2 regions of the Kerstersia gyiorum genome follow, and region 2 is predicted to be linked to the other one. Evidence: predicted binding sites of a transcription regulator. Region 2 holds the regulator's gene; the other holds the start of a gene.
The links. Region 2 encodes FNR, which switches genes on or off when oxygen is low (the NO sensors DNR and NnrR bind a similar motif). Its sites were predicted from a motif close to TTGATNNNNATCAA; they were not measured.
Positions count from the first base shown of each region.

Region 1 (16,016 bases), 810 kb from region 2:
CCGAAGCCGCCTGGGACAGCCCGCCCTTTACTCCCACGCTGAGGGATGGCCGTTTGTACGCACGCGGCGCTGCCGACATGAAAAGCGCTATCGCCGCCTTCGTCGTCGCCTGCGAGGAGTTCATCCAGACCTGCCCCGACCATGATGGAGCCATCGCGCTGCTGATCACCTCCGACGAAGAAGGCCCGGCCTTGCACGGCACGCGCCTTGTCTGCGAACATCTGCAGGCCCGTGGTGAACAACTGGATTTCTGCATCGTCGGCGAGCCGACTTCAGGCCAGACGCTGGGTGACACCATCAAAAACGGCCGCCGCGGTTCCCTGACGGGCCGACTGCGCGTGATCGGCAGGCAAGGACATGTTGCCTACCCGCACCTGGCCCGCAACCCGGTCCACCTGGCCGCAGCTGCGCTGGCCGAACTGGCGGGCACCGAGTGGGACCAGGGCAATGCTTTTTTCCCGCCCACGACCTTCCAGGTCTCGAACATCCATGCCGGCACCGGCGCCACCAATGTCGTGCCTGGTGAACTGCAGGTAGTATTCAATTTCCGTTTTTCCAGCGCCAGCACTGCCGAAGGCTTGAAAACCCAGGTGCATGCGCTGCTGGACCGACACGGACTGGACTACGAACTGGCCTGGGAGCTGGGCGGCGAGCCTTTCCTGACGGAACCTGGTACCCTCACCGCGGCGGTGACAGATGCCATCGCCTTGGAAACCGGCATAACGGCGGAACTCTCGACCACCGGAGGCACCTCCGACGGCCGCTTCATCGCCAGGATTTGCCCTCAGGTACTGGAATTCGGCCCGATCAATGCCACGATCCACCAGGTCAACGAAAACATTCCAGCCGACAGCCTGGAGCCCCTGAAAAACATTTATCGGCGCACGCTGGAAACCCTGCTGCGCCCTACTGCCCAAGCATGAACATGACAAACAACGCCAGCCAAGCCGGCGCCCATGGCAACGCCACGTCTGCCATCGCTGCGGATGCCGCACAAGAGCTGCTGACGCTGCGCGATCTCGTGCGCTATGGCGTTTCGCGCTTCCGTGCCGCCAATCTGGTCTTTGGCCACGGCAGCGACAACGCCTGGGACGAGGCCGCCTATCTGGCGCTGCATACGCTGAACCTGCCTGCCGACACCCTGGAGCCGTTCCTGGATGCCCGCCTGCTGCCAGCGGAACGCAATGCCGTGCTGGATATCTACCGCCGTCGCATTGATGAACGTCTGCCTGCGCCCTACCTGACGGGCGAGGCCCTGCTGCAGGGCTATCGCTTCCGTGTGGATGAACGGGTTATTGTGCCCCGTTCGCCGATTGCGGAGTGGCTGGTACAGGGCCTGACGCCCTGGCTGGATGACCCGGAAAGCGTGACGCGTGCACTGGATCTCTGCACCGGTTCTGCCTGCCTGGCCATCCTGGCGGCGCATGCCTTCCCGCAGGCGCATGTCGATGCCGTAGACCTCTCGGCCGACGCGCTGGAAGTAGCCCGTGCCAATGTCGATGATTACGGCCTGCAGGATCGCCTCAGCCTTTACCAGGGCGATCTCTACCAGCCCCTGCCCCAGGACGCCCGCTACCAGGTCATCATCAGCAACCCGCCTTACGTGAATGAAGATTCGATGGGTGCGCTGCCACAGGAATTCCGCCATGAGCCGCGCGGCGCCCTGGCGGGTGGCGACGACGGCATGGATCTCGTGCGCACCATCATCGGCCAGGCTCCCCGCTACCTCGACAACAATGGCATCCTCGTCCTGGAAATCGGGCACGAGCACGACCACTTCGCCCGGGCATTCCCCGGTCTGGAACCCATCTGGCTGGATACCGCCAGCGGCCTGCACCCGATCATGCTGCTGACGCGCGACCAGTTGACGACGTGATACGAGCTTCCCGTTTGAACCTGCGCGCCGGCACCAAAGTGCTGCTGGAAGACGCAGATTTTGTTGTCCACCCCGGCGAGCGTGTCGGCATCGTCGGCAAGAATGGCGCTGGCAAGTCGACACTGTTCGCACTGCTGCGCGGCGAACGCGATGCCGACGCCGGCACCCTGGATGTCCCGCAAGGCTGGCACATCGCCAGCGTGCGCCAGGAAATCGTTGCCGACGAACGCCCGGCGCGTGAATTCGTCATCGACGGCGACGTGCATTTGCGCGCGCTGCAGGCCGAACGCGCCAGCCTGTCGGACCAGGACGACGGCATGCGCATTGCCGAACTCGAGGCCGCCCTGAGCGATGCCGGCGTATGGGATGCGGCGTCGCGCGCCGAGCAACTGCTGGCGGGCCTGGGCTTCGCCCCATCCGAATGGATGCAGCCGGTTTCGTCGTTCTCCGGCGGCTGGCGCATGCGCCTGGCGCTTGCACGCACGCTGATGGCGCCGTCGGATCTATTGCTGCTCGACGAGCCGACCAACCACCTGGATCTGGACGCCATGCTGTGGCTGGAACGCTGGTTGGGCGCGTATCCGGGCACTGTCATGCTGATTTCGCACGACACCGAATTCCTGGATGCCGTCGCCCGTTCCATCCTGCATTTCGACCACGGCAAGCTGGTGCGCTACCGTGGCGGCTATCAGGACTTCCTGGTGCAACGTGCCGAGCGCCTGCGCCAAAGCCAGATTGCCTGGGATCGCCAGACCCGCGAAACTGCCCGCCTGCAATCCTTCATCGACCGCTTCAAGGCCAAGGCCACCAAGGCCAAACAGGCCCAAAGCCGTGTGAAGGCGCTGGCGCGCATGGAAGTGCTCGCCCCCCTGCAGGCCGAAGCCGGCATCGACATCCGCATTCCTTCGCCGGAACAGATGCCCGATCCATTGCTGACGCTGGAAAATGCAGCCATGGGCTACGCCAGCGGCAATGACGACGCCAGCGATGGCGCCATCCTGCAGCAGGTCACGCTGATGGTGCGCGGCGGCAGCCGCATTGGCGTGCTGGGTGCCAACGGCGCCGGCAAAAGTACGATGATCAAGTCGCTCTGTGGCGAATTGCCGCTGCTGGGCGGCACACGTGTGGCGTCCAAGGGCCTGAAGATCGGCTACTTCGCCCAGCATCAGCTGGACATGCTCGATCTGGACAGCACCCCGCTGGCGCACCTGGCCCGCCTGGCGCCCGAGGAACGTGAACAGACACTGCGCAATTACCTGGGCGGTTTCGGTTTTTCCGGCGATGCCGCGACCGGGCCGGTAGCACCGATGTCCGGCGGGGAAAAGGCGCGGCTGGCGCTGGCGCTGGTCGTATGGCAACGCCCCAACCTGCTGCTGCTCGACGAACCCAGCAACCACCTGGACGTCGATACCCGCGAAGCCCTGGCCACCGCGCTGGCCGAATTCGGCGGCAGTATGCTGCTGGTATCGCACGACCGGCATCTGTTGCGCACCACCGTCGATGATTTCTGGATTGTTGCCGATGGCGGCGTCCAGGAATTCGACGGCGACCTGGAAGACTACCGCGACTGGTTGGCGGCCCGCCAGGCCCAGGCGCGCGCAGAAGAACGCCAGGAAGCCCGCCAACAGCAAGCCGACCCCGCGCCAGACCGCAAGGCCCAGAAACGCCTGGAAGCCGAACAGCGTCAGCGTCTGGCCCTGCAGCGCAAACCGCTGGAAGCGGAACTGCGCAAGGTGGAAACCGCAATGAACAGCCAGCGCAGCCGCCTGGAGGCGCTGGACGCACTGATCGCCGATCCCGCTTTTTACGATGACTCCCGCCGCGACGAGCGCGTCAAGGCTCTCGCTGAACACGGCGAACTGAGCAAAAGCGTGGATGCCCAGGAAGAACGCTGGCTGGAACTGATGGAAGCCATCGAAACCATCAATGCCAGCGAAGGCTGACACGCAAACACACGCCCGCTACGCCCATGCTGCCCCCCTCCCCGTCCACAGCATCTCGGCTCTCCGCCACCCCTACGGTTCCACATGCTGCCGTTGGTGGCGTGCGGAGCCTGCTGAGACTGGAAGGGTTGTGCGTCCTGCTGGCCAGCCTCCTGGCCTATCACAGCTTCACCAGCAGCGGCTGGGGGCTTTTCGCCTTGTGCTTTCTGGTGCCGGATCTGTCCCTGTTCGGCTATGCCGCCGGCCCTAGGCTGGGCGCGGTTTTCTATAACTGCGCACACTCCTATGCCGGCGCCTTGCCATGCCTGGCCGCAGGCTTTTTTTCGATGTCCCCGGCCTGATTGCCGCTGGGCTGATCTGGACTGCACACATCGGCTTTGATCGTGCCTTGGGCTATGGCCTCAAGTATGGGCAAGGTTTTCGCCTGGCAGCACGGAAAACGAAAACGCCGAAACCCGGCAACGGGTTTCGGCGTCATGCCATCCGGAACAGGCGCAGCCCAGCGGCGACTACGCCCTGGGGTCAGCCAGCCACGACATCCAGCTTGGCAATGCCCAGGGCCAGTGTTTTCTGCCCCGCATCGCGGAAATGAATCCGCGCCTGCGCATCGTCACCATTGCCGGACAGCTCGATGATCGTGCCTTCCCCAAAACGGGCATGGCTGACGCCCATGCCCACCCGGTATTCGCGATCACCGACCTTCACCACATTGCTGCCATGGCGGGCCTGGCGCGGCTCTATCCTGCCCGTTGGCTGGCGGCCAAAGGCGTCTGCCAACGCACGCGGCGCCGGCCCTCCCCAACCCGACCCCTGGTGGGACGACGCCTTGGGCGTGAGCCACTTCAAATGCTGCTCGGGAATTTCCTGAAAGAAGCGCGAGCGCATGGCATAGCGTGTCTGGCCGTGCAACATACGGCTTTGCGCCAGGCTCAGATACAGGCGCTTGCGCGCCCGTGTGATGGCAACATACATCAGCCGCCGTTCTTCTTCCAGGCCTTCCGGGTCCGACAGGCTGTTCTCATGCGGAAACAAGCCTTCTTCCATGCCTGTCATGAAAACCGCGTCGAATTCCAGGCCCTTGGCGGCATGCACTGTCATCATCTGGACAGCGTCTTCACCGGCCTGTGCCTGATTGTCCCCAGCTTCCAGCGAGGCATGCGACAGAAACGCCGCCAACGGCGACATCCCCGCAGCGGGTGGCGCGCCGAAAAAGGCCTCGTCTTCAGGAATGGCCGGGACATCCAGCGCGGCAGCAAAGCCTGCCGGCATGCCTTCATAGCTTTCCTCGGCGACAAACGCCGCGGCAGCTGCAACGAGTTCACGCAGGTTTTCCAGCCGTTCCTCGCCTTCGCGTTCCGTCTGGTAATGAGCGACCAAACCGGAATGCTCGATGATATGGGCCACCATATCCGGCAGCGGCAAGCTGCGCGTTTCCTGCCACAAGCGGCCAATCAAGGCCGCGAACTGGGCCAGGTTCGCGCCTCCCTTGCCAGGCACGCGCGCCACCGCACCATACAGGCTGGTGCCATAGGTACGCGCCTGGTCTGCCAGGGATTCCAGCGTGCGCGCACCAATGCCGCGCGCCGGAAAGTTCACGACCCGCAGCCACGAGGTATCGTCATCCGGGTTGGCCAGCAAGCGCAGATAGGCCAGCGCATGCTTGACTTCCTGGCGTTCGAAAAAGCGCAGGCCGCCATAGACCTTATAGGGCACGCCGGCACTGAACAGCGCATGCTCCAGCACGCGAGATTGCGCGTTGCTGCGGTACAGGATAGCGATTTCACTGCGTGCCATGCCTTCGCGCGTCAGCGATTTCAGCTCGTCCACCACCCATTGGGCTTCCAGGCCGTCGCTGGGCTGTTCGCATACGCGTATGCGTTCGCCTTCGCCCTGAGCGGTCCAGAGATTCTTGCCCAGGCGGCCGGTGTTATGGCTGATCAGCGCATTGGCGGCGTCCAGGATATGGCCGTATGAACGGTAATTCTGTTCAAGGCGGATCACGTGGTCGCCAGCGTAGTCACGCACAAAGGCAGACATGTTGCCAACGTCCGCACCCCGGAATGCATAGATGGACTGGTCGTCATCCCCCACTGCGAACACATGCGCGCCGCCGCCCGCCAGCAATTTCAGCCAGCGATACTGCAAGGCATTGGTATCCTGGAACTCGTCGACGAGGATATGGCGGAAGCGACGCTGGTAATGTTCGCGCACCGGCGCATTGCGCGACAGCAATTCGTAGGCGCGCAGCAGCAGTTCAGCGAAATCCACCACGCCTTCGCGCTCGCACTGCTCCTGGTAGAGCCCGTAGATCTCTGCCAGACGGCGGCTGTGCGGGTCACTGGTCACGACAGTATCCGGCCGTTGGCCTTCTTCCTTGGCGTGATTGATGAAGCGCTGCACATCGCGCGGCGGATATTTTTCGTCATCAATATTCGCCGACTTGAGCAGGCGCTTGATGGCCGAAAGCTGATCCGCGCTATCGAGAATCTGGAACGACTGCGGCAGACCGGCATCGCGATGATGAGCACGCAGCAGCCGGTTGCACAACCCGTGAAAGGTACCGATCCAGAGGCCGCGCGGGTCCAGCGGCAGCATGGACGTCAGGCGCGCCAGCATTTCGCGGGCAGCCTTGTTGGTAAAGGTGACGGCGAGCAGCCCAAAAGGACTGGCCTGGCCGGTTTGTACCAGCCAGGCCATGCGGGTTGTCAAAACCCTGGTCTTGCCGCTGCCAGCCCCGGCAAGAACCAGGGCATGGCAGGGATCCAGGGTAACAGCAGCGCGTTGCTCGGGATTAAGGCGGTCCAGATCCATCATGCCGCGTAGCGGCGCAGGCGGCTGGCAAACTCGGCCAGACCTTCGATACCGCTTTGTTGGGCGCGCTGGCACCAGGCTTGCAGGTCATGCAGCAATTGTTCGCTGCTGGCGCTGGAGCTTTCCCAGAGACGGCCCAGCTCCTTGCGCATCTGCATCAGGGTGGACAGCGATTCGCTGCTCGCCACTGCCTGGTCGATCTGCGCCAGTTGCTCGGGCTGCAGATTGGTATCCGGCAGGTGGAACCAGTTACGCACACGCTTGAGCGTCTGGCGCGACGTCTGGGCGCTGTTCTCGCTGTTGGCGCCCTTCAGGCGGCTCAGTTCCTGCGAGCAGGCCTGCTTCAGCAGGTCGGCGTAGCGCGCCATGATTTCATACCGGTGCGTGATCACGCCATGCAGGGTCTTGAGGTCCACCGAACGGGCATCGGATTCCAGCTTGAGCTTGGGCGCGACCTTGCGCACCTTGGCCAGGCCGACAGCCTGCATCATGCGGATATAGACCCAGCCGATATCGAATTCGTACCACTGGCTCGAGAATTTGGCCGAGCTGGCGTGGGCGTGGTGGTTGTTGTGCAGTTCTTCGCCACCGATGATGATGCCCCAGGGGAACACGTTCGTGCTGGTATCCGGGCTGGCAAAGTTGCGGTAGCCCCAATAGTGGCCGATGCCGTTGACGACGCCGGCAGCCCAGAAGGGAATCCAGGCCATCTGCACGGCCCAGACCGTCAGGCCGACCACGCCGAACAGCAGCAGGTCTATCCCCAGCATGATGAGGATGCCCAGCGCGCTGTGCTTGGCGTAGACATTGCGTTCCAGCCAGTCATTGGGCGTGCCGTGGCCAAACTTGGCCATGGTTTCCTGGTTTTCGGATTCCTGGCGATACAGTTCGGCGCCGCGGAACAACACCTTCCAGATACCGAACAGCATGGGCGAGTGAGGATCACCTTCGCGCTCGCAGCGCGCATGGTGCTTGCGGTGGATGGCGACCCATTCCTTGGTCACCATGCCGGTCGTCATCCACAACCAGAAACGGAAGAAATGCGCGATCGCAGGATGCAGATCGAGCCCGCGGTGCGTCTGGCTGCGGTGCAGGAAAACGGTTACGCATACGATGGTAATGTGGGTCATTACCAAGGTGGCGATCAGGATCTGCCACCAAGAGGCCTGCAGGAGGCCGCCGCTGAGAAAGGAAATAATAGTATCCATGTGGATATCGGGTCTCGCGTCAAAAGGTGAGGACCAGTGTATATCTCTACTGACCCTATGACACCCTGGTGACAAAAAGGTTTTTGCGGCAGATCAAGAAAGACGCCACGCTGTGCCCGGCAAACCCCTGTCAGGGGAATTCATGTCCGGGCCAGCGCCTGCTGCAAAAGCCAGGTGCCTGCAGGAACAACCGGTCAGGGTTGCTCCCGTCCAAGTGCCATAGCCTAATTTTGCTACAAAAAACAGCATCTGTCGCTAAAAAACTGGCTTTTCAGCAACAAAAATCATGCCGTATCGCCACGCCTTTCCATGGCGGCGGCAAAAAATCCATCCGTACCATGCTGATCCGGGCGCAAGCGCAGATAGCTATCCTGCATCCCCAAACCAGGCGCACGGGGTTCCAGAATCGCACCGGCGTCCAGCAACTGGAACGCCGGATGCTTCTTGAGGAATGCCTGCACCTGCTCTTCGTTCTCCTGCGGCAACAGGCTGCAGGTCGCGTAGACCAGGCGGCCGCCCGGCGCCACGCAACGCGCAGCGCTTTCCAGCACCCGGGCCTGCACATCGCAGAGTTCGCGCACCGATTGCGGCGACTGGCGCCACTTCATGTCCGGATTGCGGCGCAAAGTGCCCATGCCGCTGCACGGCGCATCAACCAGCACTCGCTGGGCCTTGCCTGCCAGGCGCTTCACCCTGACGTCGTTCTCGTGCTCCAGGGCAATGGTGGCAACGTTGGACAGGCCGCTGCGGGCCAGGCGGGGCTTGGCCCGCGCCAGGCGCGCCGCCGAAACGTCAAAGGCATACAGCCTGCCCGTGGAACGCATCAGCGCCCCCAGCAGCAAGGTCTTGCCGCCCGCGCCGGCGCAAAAGTCGATGATCATCTCGCCCCGCTTGGGGCCGACCAGCAGCGCCAGCAGCTGACTGCCCTCATCCTGCACTTCCAGCAGGCCGTGTTCGAATTGCGAGGTGCGCTGCAGCGACGGACGCCCCTGCACCCGAATTCCCCAGGGGGAATACGGCGTCGGCTGGGGATCATGCTGAGGCATGCTCTTGCGCAAGGCGGCCAACAGCTCATCGCGGTCCGCTTTCATGGGATTGACGCGCAGGTCCAGCCCCGCCGGAAGATTCAGCGATGCCATCAGGGACTCACCGTCAGCCAGCACCGCCAATTGTTCCGATAGCCAGTCCGGGAAGCTGTGGCGCACAGCCAGCGGCAGGGAATCGGCCTCGATGCCTTCCAGACGTTCCAGCCAGGCCCGCTCTTCGTCGTTCAGAACCGGCTCGAGCACTTCCCTGCCCTGCGTGGCCAGCAGCCCCAGGATCGCCAACCTGCGATTGGCCGTCCCCGTACCGCTTTCGGCGTAGTGGCGATAGCGGCGCAGATGGCGCAATACATCGTAGACCGCCTCTGCCAGCTGGGCGCGGTCACGCGCTCCCACTTGCGGATGGGCCCGCAGCCAGTGCGACAGTACGGCATCCGCCGGATACTCCCAGGTGAACACCTGATCGAATACCTGCCCAAGCTGCATCATCCGGTATTCCATGGGATGCAGGCGCGTACGCACGACGACCGGCTGGAAACCTGCGTCCGCCTGTGCCGCACCCGCCTGGGGCCGCCCTGTCGACCGCTCCTGACGCACGGGGGCTTGCCCCCGGTCTTGGCTGCGATCCCTGGCGCCGACCTGGTGGCGCTGCCCTTGCGCGGGCGCGCCATGGCGTGATCCCGCACCAGCACGTTCGCCGCCACGCGGCGTACCGCGCTCGTCACGGCGATACTCTTGCTGTGTTTCGTCGCGACGATTGCCGCCGCGGCCGGGTGCCGCCTGCGTGCGCGGCCGTTGCGACGCGGGGCCTGCGGCACCGGCATGTCCGGCATCGAAACGCCGTGCATCCGGCTGCCGTGCCGACGCCGAACGTTCGCCCTGACGGCTGCCACTGCTGTCCTTCGTTGCCTGTCCATCCCGGCTGCTGCGCCAGGCCTGCAAGCCGCCACGGCGCTCCTGCGAGTCGGATCGCCCGCCGGCACGTGCGTCGCTGCGCCCGTCGGCTCGACGCGGTTTCTGCCCGTCGCGCGAGGTTTCGGCCTGGCGGCGTCCACCTGCAGAACCGTCCGGAATCGGACGGCCATAACGATTAGTGCGACCCTGATCAGCCATGATGCTTTACCTCCGCCTGCCAAACATAAAGACGCGACGCCACGCCGGCGACCGTCACTCGGCCATCGGCCGCCTGTGATACCCGCCCTTCCGCCAGCCAGCGCACCGCTTGCGGGAAAAGCCGATGCTCTGTTTCCAATACCCGGTCCGCCAGCGTATCTGGCGTATCGTCGGCCAGTACCGGCACCACGCTCTGCGCGATGATCGGACCGTGGTCCAGCACCGGCGTCACGAAATGTACGGTGCAGCCGTGGGCCTGCACGCCATTGGCGAGCGCCTGCGCGTGCGTATGCAGCCCAGGAAATGCCGGCAGCAGGGACGGATGGATATTGACCAGCCGGCCGGTGTAGCGCTGCACGAACCCAGGGGTCAATACACGCATGAACCCTGCCAGAATGATGTAATCCGGCTGGAAGGTATCTATCGCCTGCGCCAGCGCTGCGTCGAATGTCTCGCGACTGGCATAGTCCTTGTGCGGCAACGCCAGCGTCTCCAGGCCCTGCTCGCGCGCCCAGGCCAGCCCTGCCGCCTCAGGTTTGTTGGCGATGACGCCCACGATCTGCGCCGGCCATCCTTCGGCACGACAGGCTTCCACCAGCGTACGCATATTGGAACCACGTCCGGAAATCAGGATAAGCAGGCGGCAAGGGGACTTTCCAGCAGGGGCAGCGCCGGCATCCTCACCGGCACTTGGGAGAGCGTGATCCGCGCTCTGGCGGTTGATCGCATCGGGCAAAGCGGTATTTCCATTAAAAAATATAACTGGTGATTGTAAACTGTCGCCCGTGAAACCAACGCTGCATATCTACCGTTCCCTGCCTCCTGCCGAGCATCGCCAGCCTTGCGCGCTGACGATAGGCAGTTTCGATGGCGTCCACCTTGGCCACCAGGCGATTCTGGCGCGTGTCTGCGAAGCCGCCGCCAATCGCGGCCTGCTGCCATCTGCCATGACGTTTTCGCCGCACCCGCGCGAGTATTTCGCGCGGCTGCGAGGTCTGCCCGACCTCGTGCCACGCCGGATTTCCAGCCTGCGCGACCAATGCATGGCACTGGCCCAGGCCGGTATGCGCCAGCTGGTCGTGCGCCGCTTCGACCACACGCTGGCCAATATGAGCCCCGACGATTTCGTCCGCCATATACTGGTCGAAGGCCTGGATGTGCGCTGGCTGCTGGTCGGCAGCGACTTCCGCTATGGCCGGGCCCGTTCCGGTGATATCGCCACCCTGCGCCAGGCCGGCGCCGAACACGGCTTCGAAGTCCACACACTGGATGACGTCCTCGATGCCCGTGGCCGCCGTATTTCCAGTTCCGACATCCGCGAGGCGCTGGCCAGTGCTGATATGGTGCTGGCCCGAGACCTGCTCGGACGCTGGCCGTCGATCTGCGCCCACGTACGTCACGGCCGCAAGCTAGGCCGCAACCTGGGCTTCCCGACCATGAACCAGGGGGTCCCCGAACGCAGCGCGTTGCGCCCCGGCATATATGTCACCCGCGTGCATGGCCTGGCCGACCGTCCGCTGGCCGGGGTTTCCAGCCTGGGGGTGCGGCCGACCGTCGAGGGGGAAGGAAAGCTGCTGCTTGAGACACACCTGCTCGATACCAGTGCCGATGCCTACGGTAAACTGATCAACGTTGAATTCCTGCACTACCTGCGGGATGAAAAGAAATTTTCCGATCTTGACGCCTTGACCGCCGCCATCCGCCAAGATGCCGACGATGCGCGCGCTTATTTTTCCGTCCATGGACTATAAAGACACTCTCAACCTGCCCGATACCGCCTTCCCCATGCGGGGAGATCTCGCCAAACGTGAACCCAAGTGGGTTGCCGAATGGGAAGAAAACCGTATTTACCAGGCGATTCGCGCGGCCAGCAAGGGCCGCCCCAAGTTCGTCCTGCATGACGGCCCTCCCTATGCCAACGGCGACATTCACCTGGGCCACGCGGTCAACAAGATCCTGAAGGACATCATCATCAAAAGCCGTAACATGGCCGGTTTTGATGCACCGTATGTCCCGGGCTGGGATTGCCATGGCATGCCCATCGAAATCCAGATCGAGAAAAAATACGGCAAGAACCTGCCTGTCGCCGAAGTGCAGTCGCGCGCCCGCACCTATGCGCTGGAGCAGATCGACCGCCAGCGCAAGGACTTCAAGCGCCTGGGTGTGCTGGGGGATTGGGATAATCCATACCTCACGATGAACCACGGCAACGAAGCCAACGAAATCCGCGCGCTCGCCGGGATCATCAAACGCGGCTACCTGTTCCGCGGCCTCAAGCCCGTCAACTGGTGTTTCGACTGTGGTTCGGCGCTGGCGGAAGCGGAAGTCGAATATGCTGACCGCGTCGATCCGACCATCGACGTCGCCTTCCCGTTTGCCGACAAATCGGCCATCGCACGCGCATTCGGCCTGCCTGACGGCGCAGTGGAAGACGGCGCCATCGTCATCTGGACCACGACGCCCTGGACCATCCCGTCCAATCAGGCGCTCAACGTCCATCCCGAACTCGAATACAGCCTGGTGCGCCTGTCCGAAGCACGCCAGACCGGCACCATGCTGCTGCTCGCACGCGAGCGTGTCGCCGCCTGCCTGGAACAATGGGGCCTGAGCGGCGAAATCGTCGCCACGGTGGCTGGCCAGGCATTGGAAAACCTGCGCTTCCATCATCCGCTGGCCCAGGCCGACGCCGGCTACCAGCGTACTTCGCCGGTGTATCTGGCCGACTATGTCACGCTGGACACCGGTACTGGCGTGGTGCACTCGGCGCCCGCCTACGGCGTGGACGACTTCATCAGCTGCAAGTCCCACGGCCTGGTCGATGCCGACATCATCAATCCGGTGATGGGTGACGGCCGCTACGCCACCACGCTGCCCATTTTCGGCGGGCTCAAGATCTGGGATGCAAATCCGCTGATCGTCCAGGCGCTACAGGATGCCGGCACCCTGCTGCGCACGGAAAAGCTCAAGCACAGCTACATGCACTGCTGGCGCCACAAGACGCCTGTCATCTACCGCGCCACCAGCCAGTGGTTCGCCGGCATGGACGTGATCCCGGCCGGCAACGGCCCGACGCTGCGCGAAACCGCGCTGGAAGCCGTCGAAGCCACCGCGTTCTACCCCTCCTGGGGCCGCGCCCGCCTGCACAACATGATCGCCAACCGGCCTGACTGGACGCTGTCGCGCCAGCGCCAGTGGGGCGTACCCATGTCGCTGTTCGTCCACAAGGAAACCGGCGCGCTGCATCCGCGCACCGTTGAACTGATGGAGCAAGTTGCCGAGCGCGTCGAACAGGAAGGCATTGAAGCCTGGCAGTCGCTGGACCCACGCGACCTGCTGGGCGATGAGGCCGACCAATACGAAAAAACCCGCGACACACTGGATGTCTGGTTCGATTCGGGCACGACGCACGTCACCGTTCTGGGCGGCGCGCCTACCCCCGACTCCCCGGTGACCGATGGCGGCTCGCACGGCGACGTGCTGGCCTGGCCGGCCGACCTTTATCTGGAAGGTTCCGACCAGCACCGTGGCTGGTTCCACTCCTCGCTGCTGACCGGCTCCATGCTCTATGGCCGCGCGCCCTACAAAGCGCTGCTGACCCACGGTTTCACCGTGGATGGCGATGGCCGCAAGATGAGCAAGTCACTGGGCAACGTCATCGTGCCGCAGAAGGTATCGGATTCGCTGGGCGCAGAAATCCTGCGCCTGTGGATTGGCAGCACCGACTACTCCGGTGAACTGTCGATCTCCGACACCATCCTCAAGCGGGTCGTGGAAGGCTACCGCCGCATTCGCAATACCTTGCGTTTCCTGCTGGCCAACCTGGCCGACTTCGACGCCAACACGCAATTGGTAGCCGTCGAGGACATGCTGGAAATTGACCGCTATGCGCTGGGTATGACCGCACGCATGCAGGAAGAAATCCTGGCAGCCTACGAGCGCTATGAATTCCACCCGGCCACGGCCCGTCTGCAGACCTTCTGCTCCGAAGACCTGGGCGCTTTCTACCTGGATATCCTCAAGGACAGGCTCTACACCTCGGCCACCGACAGCCACGCCCGCCGCAGCGCCCAGAGTGCGTTGCTGCACATCACGCTGACGCTGCTCAAGCTGATGGCGCCCATCCTGTCCTTCACCGCAGAAGAAGCCTGGAACGTGCTGGCGCAAGCCACCCCCGGCGCCGTGCCAGAAAACGCCCGTCTCACGATCTTCACCGAGACCTACCATCAACCGCCCCTGGGCGCCGACAACGAAGCGCTGCAGCAAAAATGGAGCCGCCTGCGCCAGGTCCGTGCGCAGATCCTGCGTGAACTGGAAACCTTGCGGGCAGCCGGCAGCGTCGGTTCCTCCCTGCAGGCGGAAGTCACGGTGCATGCCAGCGGCCAGGAATACGCCGATCTCGCCAGCCTGGAAGACGACCTGAAGTTCGTGCTGATCGTTTCACGCGCATCGGTGCAGCCAGGCGAAGGTGAATTGCGCGTAACGCTGTCCGCCTCGAGCCATCTCAAGTGTGCACGCTGCTGGCACTGGCGCGCGGATGTCGGCAGCCATGCCGATCATCCCGAACTGTGCGGCCGCTGCGTCAGCAACCTTTTCGGCGCTGGCGAACAGCGCAGGTTCGCATGAACCAGGGCAAGCAAGCCTCGAACCGCCTCTCGGCGCCGGATTTCTGGCGCTGGGTGGCCCTGGCCGTCCTGCTGATTGGCCTGGACCAGGTGACCAAGTACCACTTCAATACGGTGCTGCAGTATGGTCAGCGCATGAACCTGCTGCCGTTCTTCGACTTCACCCTGCTCTACAACGAAGGCGCTGCCTTCAGTTTCCTGGCAGGCGCCGACGGCTGGCAGCGCTGGTTCTTCACTGCCCTGGGCTTCGTGGCCAGTGCGCTCATCTTGTTCCTGCTGCGTCGCCATGCGGCCCAGCGCCGCTTTTCCCTGGCGCTGACCTTGATCCTCGGTGGCGCACTGGGCAACGTGATCGACCGCCTGCAGCACGGCCATGTCGTGGACTTCCTGCTGTTCTATTGGAACAACGCTTATTTCCCTGCGTTCAATTTCGCTGACATCTGCATTACCGTAGGTGCCATCCTCCTGCTCTGGGATGAACTGGCACGCGCACGCCGCGTCCGCGCCGGTTCCTGATAAGGCGGTCTTCTTGCCATGCCTGAACTGCACAAAAAACGCCTGGTACTGGGCCTGACCGGCGGCATCGCCTGCTACAAAAGCGCCGAACTGCTGCGTCGCCTGGGCGACCACGGCGCCACGGTGGATGTCGTGATGACCGATGCCGCCACGCATTTCATCACGCCCGTCACCATGCAGGCGCTGTCCGGCCGGCCGGTTCATACCGATGCCTGGGACAACCGCCAGCCCAACAACATGCCGCACATCAATCTGTCGCGTGGGGCCGATGCCATTGTCATCGCCCCCGCATCGGCGGATTTCATGGCGCGCCTGGTACAGGGCCGCGCCGACGACCTGCTGGCGACCCTGTGCCTGGCCCGCACCTGCCCGCTGATCCTGGCACCCGCCATGAACCGCGAAATGTGGGACAACCCTGCCACGCAACGCAACGTGCGCCAGCTGCGCGAGGACGGTGTCATCATCATCGGCCCCGGCAGCGGCCACCAGGCCTGTGGCGAGACCGGCGACGGCCGCATGCTCGAGCCAGCGGAGATCCTGGCGGAAATCATCGCCTTCTTCCAGCCCAAGGTGCTGCAGGGCAAACGGGTGCTGCTGACAGCAGGCCCGACTTCCGAACCCATAGACCCGGTACGCGTCATCAGCAACCGCTCCTCGGGCAAAACAGGCTATGCCCTGGCACGCGCCGCCTTCGAGGCCGGGGCCGACGTCACCCTGGTTTCGGGCCCGACGGCGCTGGCCGCCCCCTATGGCGTCGAGCGCATTTCCGTGCACACTGCCCTGGAAATGCATCAAGCCGTCATGAGCCGTACTGGCGAAGCCGATATTTTCATTGCGGTCGCCGCCGTCGCGGACTGGCGGGTAGCCAATCCTGCCGAGCACAA
Region 1 covers NZ_CP169556.1:1,733,071-1,749,086, reverse strand. The annotation lists gene dapE (succinyl-diaminopimelate desuccinylase) at 1-923, shown strand, start outside; gene prmB (50S ribosomal protein L3 N(5)-glutamine methyltransferase) at 977-1,876, shown strand; gene ACEW7X_RS07705 (ABC-F family ATP-binding cassette domain-containing protein) at 1,873-3,819, shown strand; partial or broken gene ACEW7X_RS07700 (DUF4260 domain-containing protein) at 3,846-4,411, shown strand; gene ACEW7X_RS07695 (UvrD-helicase domain-containing protein) at 4,342-6,630, opposite strand; gene ACEW7X_RS07690 (fatty acid desaturase) at 6,630-7,838, opposite strand; gene ACEW7X_RS07685 (RsmB/NOP family class I SAM-dependent RNA methyltransferase) at 8,123-9,367, opposite strand; gene purN (phosphoribosylglycinamide formyltransferase) at 9,987-10,601, opposite strand; gene ACEW7X_RS07675 (bifunctional riboflavin kinase/FAD synthetase) at 10,780-11,745, shown strand; gene ileS (isoleucine--tRNA ligase) at 11,735-14,617, shown strand; gene lspA (signal peptidase II) at 14,614-15,132, shown strand; gene coaBC (bifunctional phosphopantothenoylcysteine decarboxylase/phosphopantothenate--cysteine ligase CoaBC) at 15,151-16,016, shown strand, end outside.
Region 1: the regulator FNR is predicted to act here: its motif matches at 7,922-7,935, upstream of ACEW7X_RS07690 (fatty acid desaturase).

Region 2 (16,016 bases):
ACGATGACTTCGGCGGGGCCGGTGGCCGTCGGGGCCTGCTGCTCCTTGGTGCAGGCAGCCAGCGCCATTGCCAACAACATGGGTAACAGCAGGGGGCGCAGGCCTGACCAGGAAACGGAGCGGGCAGAACCGGAAGACGGACGTGCGGACATCATGAAAACCTTTGAGCGCTGGGAACGTTACTCTAACCCGGGAATGTGTAGGAAATTTGGATGCAGGCGCAGGCAGGACGGGGAAAGGCCGGAACTTGGATGGAACGGCACCCGGAGCGGGGCCGACAAATTTACCTGCCGGTATTGTCGGCGTACCGGCATGGAGAACGGCCCCCACCGCCAAACCGGAGCGGCTGGCGGCAGGGGCCGAAAGCAAGGCAGGGCGCCTGAAGCTGGGCTAGCGCTTCAGCTTGGCCAGGGCAGCTGCCATGGCGTTGTTGAAGGGCGCCGTCTCGCCCCGGCCCTTGCCGCCTTGCCCGCCATTGCCGTTGTTGCCGCGCCGGCTGGCGGGGGCATCACCGCTGCGGCGGGCCGCCGGCAGCGCATCGTCGTTCAGGCGCATGGTCAGGGCCACGCGTTTGCGAGCCGCATCCACTTCCAGTACCTTGACCGTCACGGTCTGACCGACGCGAACCACGTCGCGCGGGTCCTTGACGAATTTTTCCGAAAGCGCGGAAATGTGTACCAGCCCATCCTGGTGCACGCCAATGTCCACGAAGGCGCCGAAGTTCGCGACGTTGGTGATCACGCCTTCCAGCACCATGCCCGGAAGCAGGTCGTTCAGGGTTTCCACGCCTTCCTTGAACTGCGCCGTCTTGAATTCAGGGCGCGGGTCGCGGCCAGGTTTCTCCAGCTCGGAGAAAATGTCACGCACCGTGGGCAGGCCGAAGCGATCATCGGTGAATTCGCTGGGCGAAAGCCCCTTGAGGGCCTCCCGCTGGCCGATGACCTGGCGCACGTCAGCCTTGATCTTGTCCAGGATGCGCGCCACGACAGGGTAGGCCTCGGGGTGCACCGAGGACGCATCCAGCGGGTTGTGGCCGTTGGGAATGCGCAGAAAGCCTGCCGCCTGTTCGAAGGCCTTGTCGCCGAAGCGGGGCACGTCCTTGAGTTTGCTGCGTTCCGGGAAGGGGCCGTGCTGGTCGCGGTAGGCGACGATGTTGCGCGCGACTAGCGAACTGAGTCCGGAGACGCGGGTCAGCAGGGCGGCCGATGCGGTGTTCACGTCCACGCCGACCGCGTTTACGCAGTCTTCCACGACGGCGTCTAGCGAACGGGCCAATTCACGTTGGTTCACGTCATGCTGGTATTGCCCGACGCCGATGGCCTTGGGGTCTATCTTGACGAGCTCGGCCAGCGGGTCCTGCAGGCGGCGCGCAATCGAGGCGGCGCCGCGCAGGCTGACATCCAGGTCGGGGAATTCCTGCGCCGCCAGTTCCGAAGCGGAGTAGACCGAGGCGCCAGCTTCCGAGACGACGACGCGGGTCAGGCCCAGTTCGGGATGGCGAGCCATCAGGTCGGCCACGAGTTTTTCCGTTTCACGCGAGGCGGTGCCATTGCCGATGGCAACCAGTTCGATGCCATGGCGCGCGGCCAGCATGGCAAGTGTACGCAAGGCGCCTTCCCGGTCACGGCGCGGTTCGAACGGGTAGACCGTTGCGGTGTCGAGCAGTTTGCCGGTGCGGTCGATGGCTGCGACCTTGACGCCGGTACGGATGCCGGGGTCCAGGCCGAGCACGGACTTGGGGCCGGCGGGCGCGGCCAGCAGCAGGTCCTTGAGGTTGGCGGCGAACACGCGGATGGCCTCGGCTTCGGCGTCCTCGCGCAGACGGGTCAGCATTTCGCTTTCGAATGCGGTCAGGAGCTTGACGCGCCAGGTCCAGCGGCAGACTTCGCCGATCCAGCGTTCGTGCGCCGTCGCGTCGGCGGCGTATAGGCTGTCGTTCCAGCCGAAATGACGGGCAATGCGCGATACGCAGGGGTGCGGCAGCAGGGCTTCCTGCTCGGCTTCCAGGCCCACGCGCAAGTCCAGCACACCCTGCTGGCGGCCACGCAGGAGCGCCAGGATACGGTGCGAAGGCAGGCTGCGCAGCGCTTCATTGAAATCGAACCAGTCGCGGAAGTTGGCGCCTTCGGCTTCCTTGCCTTCCACGACCTTGGCGTAGAGCAGGCCGGAGCGCCAGACGAAATCGCGCAAACTAGCCAGCAGGTCGGCATCCTCGGCATAGCGCTCGGCGAGGATGTCGCGTGCGCCGTCCAGCGCTGCCTTGGCGTCGGCAAAACCGGCTTCTGCATTGAGATGGTTTTCCGCCAGCACTGCCGGATCGGCCTTGGCGTCGGCGAGGATGGCATCGACCAGCGCGTCCAGCCCGGCTTCGCGGGCGATCTGGGCCCGGGTACGGCGCTTCGGCTTGTAGGGGGCGTACAGGTCTTCCAGGCGCTGCTTGGTGTCGGCCTGCGAGATTTCCTGGCGCAGGGTTTCGGTCAGCTTGCCCTGTTCGTGGATGGACGCCAGGATGGCGCTGCGGCGGTCTTCAAGTTCGCGCAGGTAGGACAGGCGCACTTCGAGATTGCGCAGCACGGTGTCGTCCAGGCCGCCGGTCACTTCCTTGCGGTAGCGGGCAATAAAGGGAACGGTGGCGCCGTCATCGAGCAGGCCGATCGCGGCGGCCACTTGGGCGGCGCGGACGGACAGCTCGGTGGCAAGCTGGGCAACGATGCGCTGCTGGGCCAGTTCGGGCGATTCGGCAACGTAAGTGGCGGTCGTTTCAGACATGGAGTACCAGGTAATCTACAGGATGAATCAACAGGACAAGTGGCCGATTTTGCCATAAGTGCCAGGGATGACCGTCCGCCAGGCGCTATGATCTTGCATTGGTTTGCGCTGTCCCGGGTTAATCCGGCCTGTCCGCCCCTGATATCGGGGCAGGCTGGCCTGGCCCAGGCGTGCGCGGGTGGCGCGCTGGCGCTGCGATTCATACGGAAGGTTCATGCTGGAAACACAGGTGGCGGCGCAGTTCGCCGAGGATGGGGCGCTGGCTCGCGTGCCGGGGTTCCGCCCGCGCGTGGCGCAAGTGGAGTTGGCGCGCGCCATCGCACGGACATTGAGCAGCGGCTCGACGCTGGTCGCCGAGGCGGGCACGGGCACGGGCAAGACCTGGGCCTATCTGGTGCCCGCGCTGCTGGCGGGCGGCAAGGTGCTGATCTCCACGGGCACGCGCACGCTGCAGGACCAACTGTTCAAGCGCGATCTGCCGCGCGTCCGGGCGGCGCTGGCCGTGCCGGCCACCGTGGCCCTGCTCAAGGGGCGGGGCAACTATGTCTGCCACTATCACCTGGCTAATCTGGAACAGGATGACCGCGGCCTGCGTTCTCGCTCCGAAGTGGCTCAGCTGCGGCGTATTCGCGTGTTTGCGAACGAAAGCCAGACGGGCGATCGCGCCGAGCTCGCAACAGTGCCGGAAACCGCGGAAATCTGGCAGCGGGTTACCTCCACCCATGATAATTGCCTTGGCCAGGAGTGCCCGAATGTGCGGGACTGTTTCGTGATCAAGGCGCGCCGGCAGGCCCAGGAGGCCGACATTGTTGTGGTCAACCATGCCTTGTTCATGGCGGACCTGGCACTGCGCGAGGAAGGGGTGACGGATCTGCTGCCTGAGGCTTCGGCAGTGATTTTCGACGAAGCGCATCAGTTGCCCGATACGGCGACACGTTTTCTGGGCGACAGCCTTTCCACGCACCAGTTGCTGGACCTGTCGCGTCAGGTCCAGGCCGTGGGCCTGGCACAGGCGCGGGAGTCCTGTCACTGGGCAGAACTGTGCGGAGCGCTGGAAACGGCGGTGCGTGAATGGCGGCTGGGGTGTGCGCCGCTGGAGCAGGCGCCGGGCCGCAAGGCCACGCTGGAAAGCCTGGCCCGCTTCGGTATCGAAGATTTCGGCGCGCGCCTGGAGCAGGTTTGCGCCGCGCTGGAGCAAATGGAAGCCGTGCTCAAGGCCTGTGCCGAACGCCATCCCGATTTGGCGGCCGCGCAGCGGACGGTGCAGGGCATCCTGGCGCGGCTGGAGCGCTGGCAGGGCAAAGCCGTCCCGGCGGCCGAAGGCGCTCCAGCCGTGCCGGCGCCTGCCGCCGGGGCAGTACGCTGGGTGGAACTGGGTGCGCATCACCTGCGCATCCAGCGTGCACCACTGTCGGTGAGCGAAACTTTTTCGCGCTGCCGGGTGCCGGGCCAGGCCTGGGTCATGACCTCGGCCACGCTGTCAGTCTGGGGCGATTTTGCCCATTTCATCGACCAACTGGGCCTGTCCGGCGCGGAGATCGGTTATTGGGAGTCACCGTTCGATTACGCCGCGCAGGGCCTGCTGTTCGTACCGCGTTCGCTGCCCGAACCGCAATCGCCGCGTTTTACCCAGGCTTTCGTGGATATGTTGGCGGACGTCCTGGCGGCTAGCGAAGGTGGCGCGTTGGTGCTGTGCACGACGCTGAGGGCGGTGGAACGCATCGCCCAGGCGCTGGAAGTTGTGTATGACGATCGTGGCTGGGACTGGCCGCTGATGCGCCAGGGGCAGGGGGCTCGCGGCGAGTTGCTGGAACGTTTCCGCAAGGAGCCCCATGCCGTGTTGGTGGGCAGCGCTACGTTCTGGGAAGGGGTAGACGTGCCCGGCGATGCGCTGCGGCTGGTGGCAATCGACAAACTACCTTTCGCGCCGCCGGACGACCCGGTGGTCGAGGCGCGGGTGCGGGCTTGCCGCGAGCGCGGCGGCAATCCGTTTGGCGAATATCAGCTGCCCGAGGCGGCAATCGCGCTCAAGCAGGGCGCGGGACGGCTGATTCGTACCGAGTCAGATTGGGGGGTGTTGATGGTGGCGGACAGCCGGCTCGTGGACAAGCCCTATGGCAAGCGCCTGTGGCGCGGTCTGCCGCCTTTTGCCCGGACACGCAACGTCGAAGACGTCAAGGCTTTTTTCCGCGAACGCCGCGCTGTGGAGGTGCCGGATGCGGATCCCGCGGGGAAACGCGCCGGCCAGGAATGATCGGCCGGCGCCCAGGTCAGGTCAGAACCAGCCGACCGGATTCCACCATGACGGTTTGTCGTCGTAGTCGCTGTTCATGACCAGCGTGGCGTTGGGGAAGTTCGCCAGCAGGACGCGGTGAGTGTCGTCGCGCAGGTCGGTCTGGCCCAGCTTGTCGTAGGCCAGCACCATCAGCTTGAGGGCCTCTTCCGTGGCCGGGACGCCTTCGAAGTCGGTAATCACCGCCTGGGCGCGGTTGATGGCTGCCAGATAGGCGTCACGTTCGTAGTAATAGCGGGCGACGTGCACTTCGTTCATGGCGATGGTGTTGACCAGCCATGCCATGCGGTCACGGGCTTCCTGGGCATATTTGCTGTCCGGGTAGCGCGCGATCAGCTCATTGAAGGAATCATAGGACTGGCGCAGGCCCTTGGGGTCGCGCTCGGAAGGGTCCTGGCCGGTCAGGTTGGCCATGAAGGCGCTGGGCGGCGTGAAGCTGATCAGGCCTTTCAGGTACAGCATGTAATCCGTGCCGGGGTGGTTGGGATACTGTTGCTGGAAGCGGTCGATCGTGGCCAGCGCCTGGTCGGGCTCGCTGTCGCGCCAGTTCACGTAGGCAAGGTCGATCAGCGCCTGCTGTGCGTAGACGCCGAAGGGGTAGCGGCTTTCCAGCGTGACGAGACGGTTGCGGGCGGCGGTCCAGTTGCCCGAGTCAACCTCCGCCTTGGCGTCCTGATAAAGCTGTTCCGCCGTCCAGGTGGCGGTGATGTCGCGTTCGCGGCCAGCGGTGCCGCAAGCGGACAGCAGCACAGCGGAGCCCAGGACGACGGGCAGCAGCACGGAGCGGCTGAACGAGCCGCGACGGCGGAAGGAAATGGCAATCTGGCTGATCACGGAAGATATCCTTGGTGTTAGCATTCCGGGCTGATTATAAGATCGACGCCATGCCTGAACGTACTGATAGCCCGGTTTCTTTGTCGGAAGATGACGCTTTGGAGTTGGTTGTGCCGGAATCGTTCCGTGCCGACCGGCTCGACAAGGTGCTGGCCGCGCTGCTCGACGGACATTCGCGGGCACGCCTGCAGGCCTGGATCGAAGCGGGCGCGGTGCATATCAATGATAGCGCGGCGCCGGCGAAGGTGCGGACCACCGTCTATCCCGGCGATGTCCTGAACGTCGTGCCCCAGCCTGCGCCGGAAGACCGGGCCTTCGAGCCGCAGGACGTGGCTTTCGAGGTGATTGCCGACAGCCCGGACTGGATTGTCGTCAACAAGCCCGCAGGACTGGTGACGCACCCCGGCGCGGGCAACTGGCAGGGCACGCTGCTCAATGGTTTGTTGTACCGTTACCCGGAGCTGGCTGGCGTGGCGCGCGCCGGCATCGTGCATCGTCTGGACAAGGATACCTCGGGCCTCTTGGTTGTGGCGCGCAATGAACTGGCGCAGACGCACCTGGTGCGGCAACTGCAGGCGCGAACTATGGGGCGCGAATACATGGCGCTGGCGCATGGCTGGGTGGCGCGTGACGGTACCGTGGACCGAGCGATCGGCCGCGACCGGCGGGTGCCGGTCCGCATGGCGGTGGACAGTCCCGTGGCGCCCAAGCCCGCCGTGACACATTATTCCGTTGTGGCGCGTGGCAAGGTGGAAGCGCTGCCGGTCACGGAAGTGGTATGTCGGCTGGAAACGGGCCGCACGCACCAGATCCGTGTCCACCTCGCCAGCCTGGGGCATCCCTTGCTGGCCGATGAAATTTATGGCGGCCGCACTGTAGGGGGCGCGCAGCGGCAGATGTTGCATGCGCGCGCGTTGCGCTTCGAAGACCCGGCAGGGCATGGGCTATGCCAATGGCAGGCGCCGGTGCCTGCCGATATGCAGCAAGTCAGGGAGACAATCGAATGGGACGAGTAGACCGGGCGGGTTTGCCGGTAGTGACAGCGCCGGATTGGCTGGGCGCTGCAGCGTTCACGACCACGCGCCAGGGGGGCAGCAGTGTTGCGCCTTTTGACAGCCTTAACCTGGGTGCGGCGGCGGGCGATGATGCCCAGGCCGTGGCGCGCAACCGCAATCGCCTGGCAGCTGCGCTGCCGGGAGCGCCGGTATGGCTGCGTCAGGTGCACGGAATACACGTGCATGATGCCGACGCCGATGCGCAACCGGGCACGGCGGAACCTGAGGCTGACGCCGCGGTAACGACCCAGGCCCGCCGTGTCCTGGCGATTCTTACGGCAGATTGCCTGCCTGTCGTCATTGCCGAGGCGCATGGCAAGGCGCTGGGGGCAGCGCATGCGGGCTGGCGTGGCCTGGCCGGTGGCGTGCTGGAGGCCACATTGGCAGCGCTGCGGCAGAAATGTCCGGACCCGGTGGGCTGGCGCGCCTGGATCGGCCCGGCGATAGGGCCGGCGGTGTTTGAAGTGGGCGAAGAAGTGCGGCACGCCTTCGTGTCGGTGGATGCCGTGGCTGCCGATGCCTTCCAGCCCCGTCCCGGCACGCCGGGCAAATGGCTGGCCAATCTGCCCGCGCTGGCCGAGCGTCGCCTGCGCTTGGCGGGTGTGGAAGTCGTGGCGCAAAGCGGCGAATGTACATTCAGCGACACGCAGGCGTTTTTTTCCTACCGGCGTGATGGAATGACAGGCAGGCAGGCGACGTTGGCCTGGCTGCCCTGATACCGGCGACAGGTGCGTGCTGCGCTGCCGCATTGACAGCCCTGGCGGGCGCAGGCAACATCGGGCAAGCAGTGAGACGATAGGGAGTCGATGTGGGCGGAATGAAGGCAGCAGCGTCAGATTCAGTACCGGTTTTCTGTCCGCCCGAGGCGTGGCAGCTCATGCAACAAGAGTTCATGGATGCCTATCGGCAAGTGCTGCAGGCCTGGCAATCAGGTAGCCTGCCAGCGTTGCGTGACCGGCGTTTCAGTGCCCCGGCCTGGGCCGAGAGCCAGCAGCACCTGTTGCTGGCCCATTTGCATGTGCTGGCCGAGCAAACATTGACGCGCATGGCGCGTTCGGCAGACATGTCCGCCGAGATGCGCGAGCGGCTCGAATTCAGCCTGATGCAGTGGCTGGAGGCCAGCGCTCCTTCCAATTTTCTTGCCCTTAACCCGGATGTCATCCGCCGCGCCAGCGAAAGCGCGGGGGCGAGCCTGGCACGCGGTATGGAAAACCTGCTGGCCGATGTGCGGCGTGGCCGCATGCTGCAAAGTGATGAAAGCGCTTTCGAACTGGGCCGCAATCTGGGTGTGAGTCCGGGGGCCGTGGTATATGAAAATCCGCTGTTCCAGTTGATCCAGTACGAGCCGCTGACGCCGCAGGTGCATGCGAGGCCGCTGGTCATCGTGCCGCCTTGTATCAACAAGTTCTATATTCTGGACCTGCGCCCGGAAAATTCGCTGGTTCGGCATGCCGTCGCGGCGGGCCATACGGTGTTCATGGTGTCCTGGCGCAATCCACAGCCGGACGACGCAGACGCAGAACAGCTGTCCCTGGCGCGCTGGGATGATTACGTTGAAGAAGGCGTATTGCGCGCGCTTGCCGTCGCGGCCGACATCAGCCGCCAGGAGCAGGTCAATGCGCTGGGCTTCTGTATCGGCGGCACCTTGCTGGGCGCTGCGCTGGCAGTGGCGGCGGCCCGGGGCCGGCAGCCGGTGGCGGCGCTGACCCTGTTGACCACCATGCTGGATTTTCGCGATGTTGGCGTGCTGAAGGTGTTTGTCGACGAGGCTCATGCCGCGCTGCGCGATGCGGCACTGGGGCAGGGCGGGCTGTTGCGCGCTGCCGAGCTGAACACGACTTTCGCTTTTTTGCGGCCGCGCGAGCTGGTGTGGTCGTATTTCGTGTCGAACTATCTGAAGGGTGATATGCCACCGCCCTTCGATCTGCTGTACTGGAACGCCGACGGTACCAACCTGCCGGGGCCGTTCTTTACCTGGTACTTCCGCCAGGCCTATCTGGAAAACCGTCTGTGCGTGCCCGGTGCGCTGGAAGTCTGCGGCGAAGCACTGGACCTGGGGCTGGTGGACGTGCCGGCTTATGTCTATGCATCGCGCGACGACCATATCGTGCCTTGGCAGACCGCCTATGCCAGCCTGGAGGCATTGCGCGGCCCGACCCGCTTCGTATTGGGCTCTTCCGGTCACATCGCCGGTGTCGTCAATCCGCCTGCCGGCAGTCGACGCCAGCACTGGACGCTGGAAGCAGGGGATTATCCGGCCGATCCGGGCCTATGGCTGCAGGCTGCGACGCAGCACGCAGGCAGCTGGTGGCCGGACTGGTTGGCGTGGCTGGCGCCGCATGGCGGCCGCCAGCGGCGTGCGCCCCAGAAACTGGGAAATACCCGCTACAAACCGCTGGAACCTGCACCGGGACGCTATGTGATGGTCAAGGCTGAATAGGCTCACATCACAAGCAGGACACAGAACAAAGGAGGCGGTGCGGCATCCAGGCCGGGCTTCGTTGCGGGGCCATGCAAGTACCGATACCGCCAATGCCGATTTTGCGGCAAGATGCTCTTGATGGGGCGGAAAGCTGCCGCGCAAGGAGAGGAGAGACAAAATGACTCAGAAAATCGCGTATGTCACCGGAGGCATGGGCGGCATTGGCACTGCTATCTGCCGGCGCCTGGCGCGCGACGGGTTTATCGTCGTGGCAGGATGCGGCCCGAGCCGGGACTGGCAGCAATGGCTCGATGAGCAGCAGGCCGACGGCTTCAGCTTTCATGCATCGGTCGGCAATGTGGCCGATTGGGACTCCACCGTGGCCGCGTTCGAGAAAGTGCGTGCCGACCTCGGTCCTGTCAGCGTCCTGGTCAACAATGCTGGCATCACTCGTGATGGCGTGTTTCGCAAGCTCAGCCGCGAAGACTGGATGGCAGTCATCAACACCAACCTGAACAGCCTGTTCAACGTGACCAAGCAGGTTATCGAGGATATGGTAGGCAGCGGCTGGGGGCGTATCATCAATATTAGTTCGGTCAACGGCCAGAAGGGCCAGTTTGGCCAGACCAACTATTCCACGGCCAAGGCCGGCCTCCATGGATTCACCATGGCGCTGGCCCAGGAAGTGGCCAGCAAGGGGGTGACGGTGAACACGGTTTCCCCCGGCTATATCGGTACCGAAATGGTGCGCGCCATACGTTCCGACGTGCTGGAAAAAATCGTTGGAACTATCCCCGTGCGCCGCCTGGGAACCCCGGAAGAGATCGCTTCCATGGTGTCCTGGGTTGCCTCGCCCGATGCGGGTTTTGCCACCGGGGCGGATTTTTCCGTCAACGGCGGTCTGCATATGGGGTAGAGCCTAGCCGTCCGGCGCCTTTCCAGGGCGCCGCAGTAAATGATGTTATATCGGGATTGCCATGACTCAAGCCAAGCCAGCCGAGGCAGCACAACGCCTCATCAAGAAGTACCCCAATCGCCGTCTGTATGACACGCGAACCAGCACCTACATTACCCTGGCTGACGTCAAGCAATTGGTCATCGCCAGCGAGGCTTTTCAGGTGGTGGATGCCAAGACAGGCGAAGACCTGACGCGCAGCATCCTGCTGCAGATCATCCTCGAAGAGGAAAGCGGCGGCATGCCGATGTTCTCAGCGCCCGTGCTGGCGCAGATCATTCGCTTCTATGGTCACGCCATGCAAGGCATCATGGGCTCGTACCTGGAGAAGAACCTGCAGGCCTTCATGGAAATCCAGGAACGCATGGCCGAGCAGTCGCAAGGCTTGTACGGCAAGCAGTTCGGTCCGGAGGTCTGGGCCCAGTTCATGAATGTGCAGGCGCCCATGGTGCAGAGCATGATGAACAACTATATCGAACAGAGTAAAAACCTGTTCGTGCAGATGCAGGGCCAGATGCAGGATCAGGCCCGCAATCTTTTTTCCACCTTCCCGTTCCCGCCGGGGAGCAAGGACGAGCAGCGCTAGGTCCGTACCTTCCAGACAGGAAAATGCAGTACCGGAAAAGGCAGCGTTCGCGCTGCCTTTTTTCCAGCAATTCTCCGGCTGGGGAATGCTGGCGCACCGGCAATGACAGCGGCCGCGCCAGGTCTACGCAGCGCCATAGGCGAAGGCATTGGGGGCGGCGGGCTGCGCCAGCCCCGCTGAGACGGGATTCAGACCGCGTCTTTTTCCTTTTCGATCAGCTTGTGCAGCTTTTCCTTGTCGAGCAACTGCACCTGACGCTGGTTGACGCGTATCAGTTCCTCGCGTGCAAAGCGCGAGAACAGCCGGCTGACGGTTTCGAGTGTCAGGCCCAGGTAGTTGCCGATTTCCTCGCGGCTCATGCGCATGACGAACTCGGTCGAGGAATAGCCCAGCGCCGACAGGCGCGTGGAAAGGTTCAGCAAGAAAGCCGCGAGGCGTTGTTCGGCCCGCATGGAACCCAGCGCCATCAGCATCTGGTGCGAGCGCGAAATTTCACGGCTCATCAGGCGCAACACCTGCTGCTGCAGGCTGGGCAGGTGGCGGGCCAGATTGTCCATGTCTTCCAGACGGATGACACAGACTTCGGCGTCTTCCAGCGCCACGGCGGTGGATACGTGGTGGCCTTCGATCATGCCGTCCAGGCCGACAATTTCCCCGGGCAGGTGGAAGCCTGTGATCTGGAACTGTCCCTGGGCATTTTCGATCTGGGTCTTGAGCGTGCCGATGCGCACGCTGTAGATCGCAGTGAGAGGCTCGTTCAGCGTGTACAGCGGCTTGCCTTTCTCGATACGAAGCCGTTCCTTGATCAGGCCATCGAGCTTGGCGACGTCATGCGTACTCATGCCTATCGGCAGGCAGACATGGCCCAGCATGCAACTGGAACAGTGCACGGCTTCGGACGGTAGGAGTACTCGTTTGGCCATTGTTGGGAGGAATAAGGATGGGGTCAGAAAAGCTGGGGCAGCCGAGCAAACAGTGCCGGGGCCAGCCCGGATTCCGCTTGATGATTTAAAGGATTGTAAATGACTTTGCGCAAGGACATGCAAACTGGCCGGCCAGCTACGCCAGGGGCAGCAGGCCGGCCAGGGGCAGGGCGGCTTTACAGAACGTCGCCGGCGTAATCGGCCAGGCGCGAGCGTTCGCCGCGTTGCAGTGTGATGTGGCCGGCATGGGGCCAGCCCTTGAAGCGGTCCACCACGTAGGTCAGGCCGGAACTGCCTTCGGTCAGGTACGGGGTGTCGATCTGCGCGATGTTGCCCAGGCAAACGACCTTGGTGCCGGGGCCGGCACGGGTCACCAGGGTTTTCATCTGCTTGGGCGTCAGGTTCTGCGCTTCGTCGATGATGAGGTACTTGTTGAGGAAGGTGCGGCCACGCATGAAGTTCAGCGATTTGACCTTGATGTGCGAGCGGATCAGGTCCAGCGTGGCATTCTGGTTCCAGTCACCGCCATTGGTGCCGCTGGTGGAGTGCAGCACTTCCAGGTTGTCGTCCAGCGCGCCCATCCAGGGTTGCATCTTTTCTTCTTCCGTGCCGGGCAGGAAACCGATGTCATCGCCCACGGGCACGGTGATGCGCGTCATGATGATCTCGGTGTAGCGCTTGGTTTCCAGCACCTGCGCCAGGCCGGCGGCCAGCGCCAGCAGGGTCTTGCCGGTACCGGCCTGGCCCAGCAGCGACACGAAATCGCAGTCCGGGTCCATCAGCAGGTTCAGGGCGAAGTTCTGTTCACGGTTGCGTGCCGTGATGCCCCAGACATTGTTCTTGCCGTGCGAATGGTCGCGCAGCGTCGCCAGGACGGCAGTCTTGCCGCTGACTTCCTTGACGCGCGCATGCAGCGGCAGGGCGCCATCCAGGAACACGAACTGGTTGACGGTGAACTGGCTGCACAGCGGGCCATGGACGCGGTAGTAGGTCGTGCCTCCCTGCTGCCAGGATTCGATGTCCTTGCCGTGCTTGTTCCAGAAGTTCTCGGGCAGTTGCAGCAGGCCGGTATAGAGCAGGTCCGAATCTTCCAGGACCTGGTCGTTGAAATAATCTTCCGCGTTCAGGCCCAGGGCACGCGCCTTCAGGCGCATGTTGACGTCTTTGGACACCAGGACGACGGGTTGCTCGGGGCGGCTGTCCTGCAGCGCCTTGAGCACGCCCAGGATCTGGTTGTCGGCCTTGGCCACCGGCAGCGAAGGGGGCAGCGCGCCTTCCATGGAGGTGGTCTGGATCAGCAGTTTGCCGCTGGCGTCCTTGTTGCCCAGCGCGTTGAGCGCCATGCCTTGGGTGATGTCGGCGGTCACGTCCATCATGGCGTCCAGCGAACGGCTCACCTGGCGGGCATTGCGCGCCACTTCCGACATGCCCTTCTTGTGGTGGTCCAGCTCCTCCAGCGTCATCATGGGGAGGTAGACGTCATGCTCCTGGAAGCGGAACAGGCTGCTGGGATCGTGCAGCAGCACATTGGTGTCCAGCACGAACAGCTTGCGTGGCTCGTCGGCTACGTGGCGGCCGCGGCGGCGCGAGCGGGTGGTCGATGGCGTGACAGCTGACGGCGCAGCCTGTACGGGGACGGCGGCAGGCGTGACAGGCACGGCTGGTGCCCCGGGTGCCGTGGCGGGCGGCGCAGCCTTGGCCACTGGTGCCGCATCTGCTGCAGCCGCGGGGATGGTGCCTTGCGCGTGCTGCCTGGCTTTTGCCGCAGGCGCCGCGCTGGCGTTTTCCGGTACGGCGGCAGGCGCTGCATGTGTTCTGGCCGTAGCCGGCTTGCGTCCGCCGGCTGGTGCGGCAGTGCTGGTGGATACTGTCTGTACGGGCTGGGCCGCCAAGGTTTCCTGTTCGTCGGCAATCGCCGGATGAACAATGGCGGGTTCAGCCTTGCGGGGGGACGGCCGGTAGGCCGGTGCCTTGGCGGGAGCTTCGAGAATCGTGGCGGGACGGACTGGCAGCTTGGGAAGAGGCATGAACAGTGGGCTCCGGGAAAAGGCGCACAGGGAAACGGTCAGGAAACGACGGGACTGGCAGAAGAGGCACTGATACTTGTTGTGTGGGGACTGGCGCAGGGAAGCTGGGCGCCGGCACAGGCCGGCATCCGCCTCAACCTATGCTTTGCGCGGCCTGCAGGACTTCATGAATGTGTCCGGGCACCTTGACGCCGCGCCAGGCCTGCACCAGCTTGCCGGTGGCGTCGATCAGGAAGGTGCTGCGCTCGATGCCGCGCACCTGGCGACCGTACATATTCTTCATCTTGATCACGCCGAACAGATCGCACAGCGTTTCGTCCGGATCGGAGATCAGCGGGAAGGGCAGCTCATGCTTGCCGGCGAAGTTCTCATGGGAGCGCAGGCTGTCGCGCGAGACACCGAAGACCAGGCAGCCGGCCTTGATGAAATCCGCATAGCTGTCGCGGAAGTCGCAGCTTTCCGTGGTACAGCCCGGGGTATTGTCCTTGGGGTAGAAAAACAGCGCTACGGCACGGCCGGCGCATTCGGACAGGCTGATGGGGCCTATGGTGCTTTCCGCGGTAAATGGCGGGACGGGGTGTCCGATCTGGATCTGGCTCATGATTGCGTTTCTCCGGTAGGAAGCAGCGCGACGATGACGCGCCGGCCTTCGGCCATCAGGATGTTGTAGGTGCGGGCGGCCGCCTGGGTGCCCATGACTTCGACGCCGACGCCGGCGCGCAGCAGGGGCAGCAACAGGCTGTGCGCCAGCATGCGCTGGCGCATGCCGGTACCGATCAGGAGGACTTCGGGAGAGTCAGGCGAGCGCCGCGGCACGGCGTCCTGTTCCGGTTCGTCGAGAAAGGCCAGGGGATTGGCGGCCGGGTCTTCCAGCCTGGCGGCCTGGCGCAGGTGCTGGGCGGCGATATCTTCCGGGCGCACGACCGGCCAGTGCGCGATTTCGCCTTCCGGACCGAAAACGACCGCATGGGTGTAGCGGACCTGGTTGATTTCTATGTAGTCGTCGCCATAGGCGGTGACGGTATTGAGGGATGTGGCGGGATCGGAATGCAGTTTCAAGCAAGGACTCCGTAAAGGGCGCCGCCAGGCCGGGGAATGAGCGTATGGCTTGGCGGTACAGCGCCCGGTGTCATTCTTGTTCTGATAATAGCGCAAACGCGGCGCAGGGTTTGGCAATCCATGCGCCGGTTTGTGACCATGCGTCAAAGCGCAGGTCGCGGCCCCGCCAGCGCGGGGACGGTGGTGGCATTGATAATGCGGTGGCTGGGCGACTGATCGCGGCAAGGGGTCGGAAAATGGCTGGATACATTGTGTCATTAGGGGCCGGAAGGCCTGCCCGGCGGGCGTATCATCCAGGCGTCCGGCATGCTTCCGGCCGTGATCGGCCAGAGACATGCGGCGGAGCGGCGCACCTTTGCGCGACTCCGTTTTCCCGCTTCTGCCGCGCTGGTTCGGCGGTGCCATCCCTCTTTATCACAACGCATATGGAACTCTCCTGGCTCTGGATCCCCATCACGATTGCCGCCGCCGCTTTTCAATCCGGGCGCAACGCCGCTCAGCGCAGCCTGACCGGTACCCTGGGCACGCTGGGGGCGACCCAAGTGCGTTTCCTGTTCGGTTTTCCCTTTGCCTTGCTGTTTCTGGCCGTTGTATTGGCCTGGGAAAGGTTGCCGCTGCCCGGCGTGAACCTGGCATTCCTGGCGTATATCGTGGCTGGTGCCGTGACGCAGATCGCTGCAACGGCCTTCATGCTGGCGGCCATGAAAGCACGTTCATTCGTCACGGTGACGGCATGGATCAAGACGGAACCGATTCAGGTTGCCCTGTTCGGCATGGCGGTGCTGGGTGATCCGCTGTCCTGGCTGACCCTGGGCGCGATCCTGCTGGCTTCCGCGGGCGTGGTGCTGATGTCGCGCATCCCCGCTGGCGCCATGGCTGGCGGCGGATCGGTGCGGCCCATCTTGCAGGGGCTGTTCTCGGGGTCGATGTTCGCCATCTCGGTCATCTTCTTCCGCGGCGCCATCCTGCAGATCGGCTCAGGGTCGTTCGTGCTGGATTCCACCTGGGCGCTGGTGTGGTCGCTGGGCGTGCAGGTGCTGTTGCTGATGGCCTGGATGATCTTGTTCGATCGCCGTCTGCTGGTGGCATGTGC
Region 2 covers NZ_CP169556.1:2,547,819-2,563,834, reverse strand. The annotation lists gene ACEW7X_RS11230 (efflux RND transporter periplasmic adaptor subunit) at 1-155, opposite strand, end outside; gene ACEW7X_RS11225 (Tex family protein) at 391-2,769, opposite strand; gene ACEW7X_RS11220 (ATP-dependent DNA helicase) at 2,984-5,023, shown strand; gene ACEW7X_RS11215 (outer membrane protein assembly factor BamD) at 5,045-5,896, opposite strand; gene ACEW7X_RS11210 (RluA family pseudouridine synthase) at 5,947-6,912, shown strand; gene pgeF (peptidoglycan editing factor PgeF) at 6,900-7,667, shown strand; gene ACEW7X_RS11200 (PHA/PHB synthase family protein) at 7,769-9,391, shown strand; gene phbB (acetoacetyl-CoA reductase) at 9,552-10,289, shown strand; gene phaR (polyhydroxyalkanoate synthesis repressor PhaR) at 10,351-10,914, shown strand; gene fnr (fumarate/nitrate reduction transcriptional regulator Fnr) at 11,103-11,837, opposite strand; gene ACEW7X_RS11180 (PhoH family protein) at 12,014-13,864, opposite strand; gene ACEW7X_RS11175 (peroxiredoxin) at 13,998-14,465, opposite strand; gene ACEW7X_RS11170 (Mth938-like domain-containing protein) at 14,462-14,923, opposite strand; gene ACEW7X_RS11165 (DMT family transporter) at 15,349-16,016, shown strand, end outside.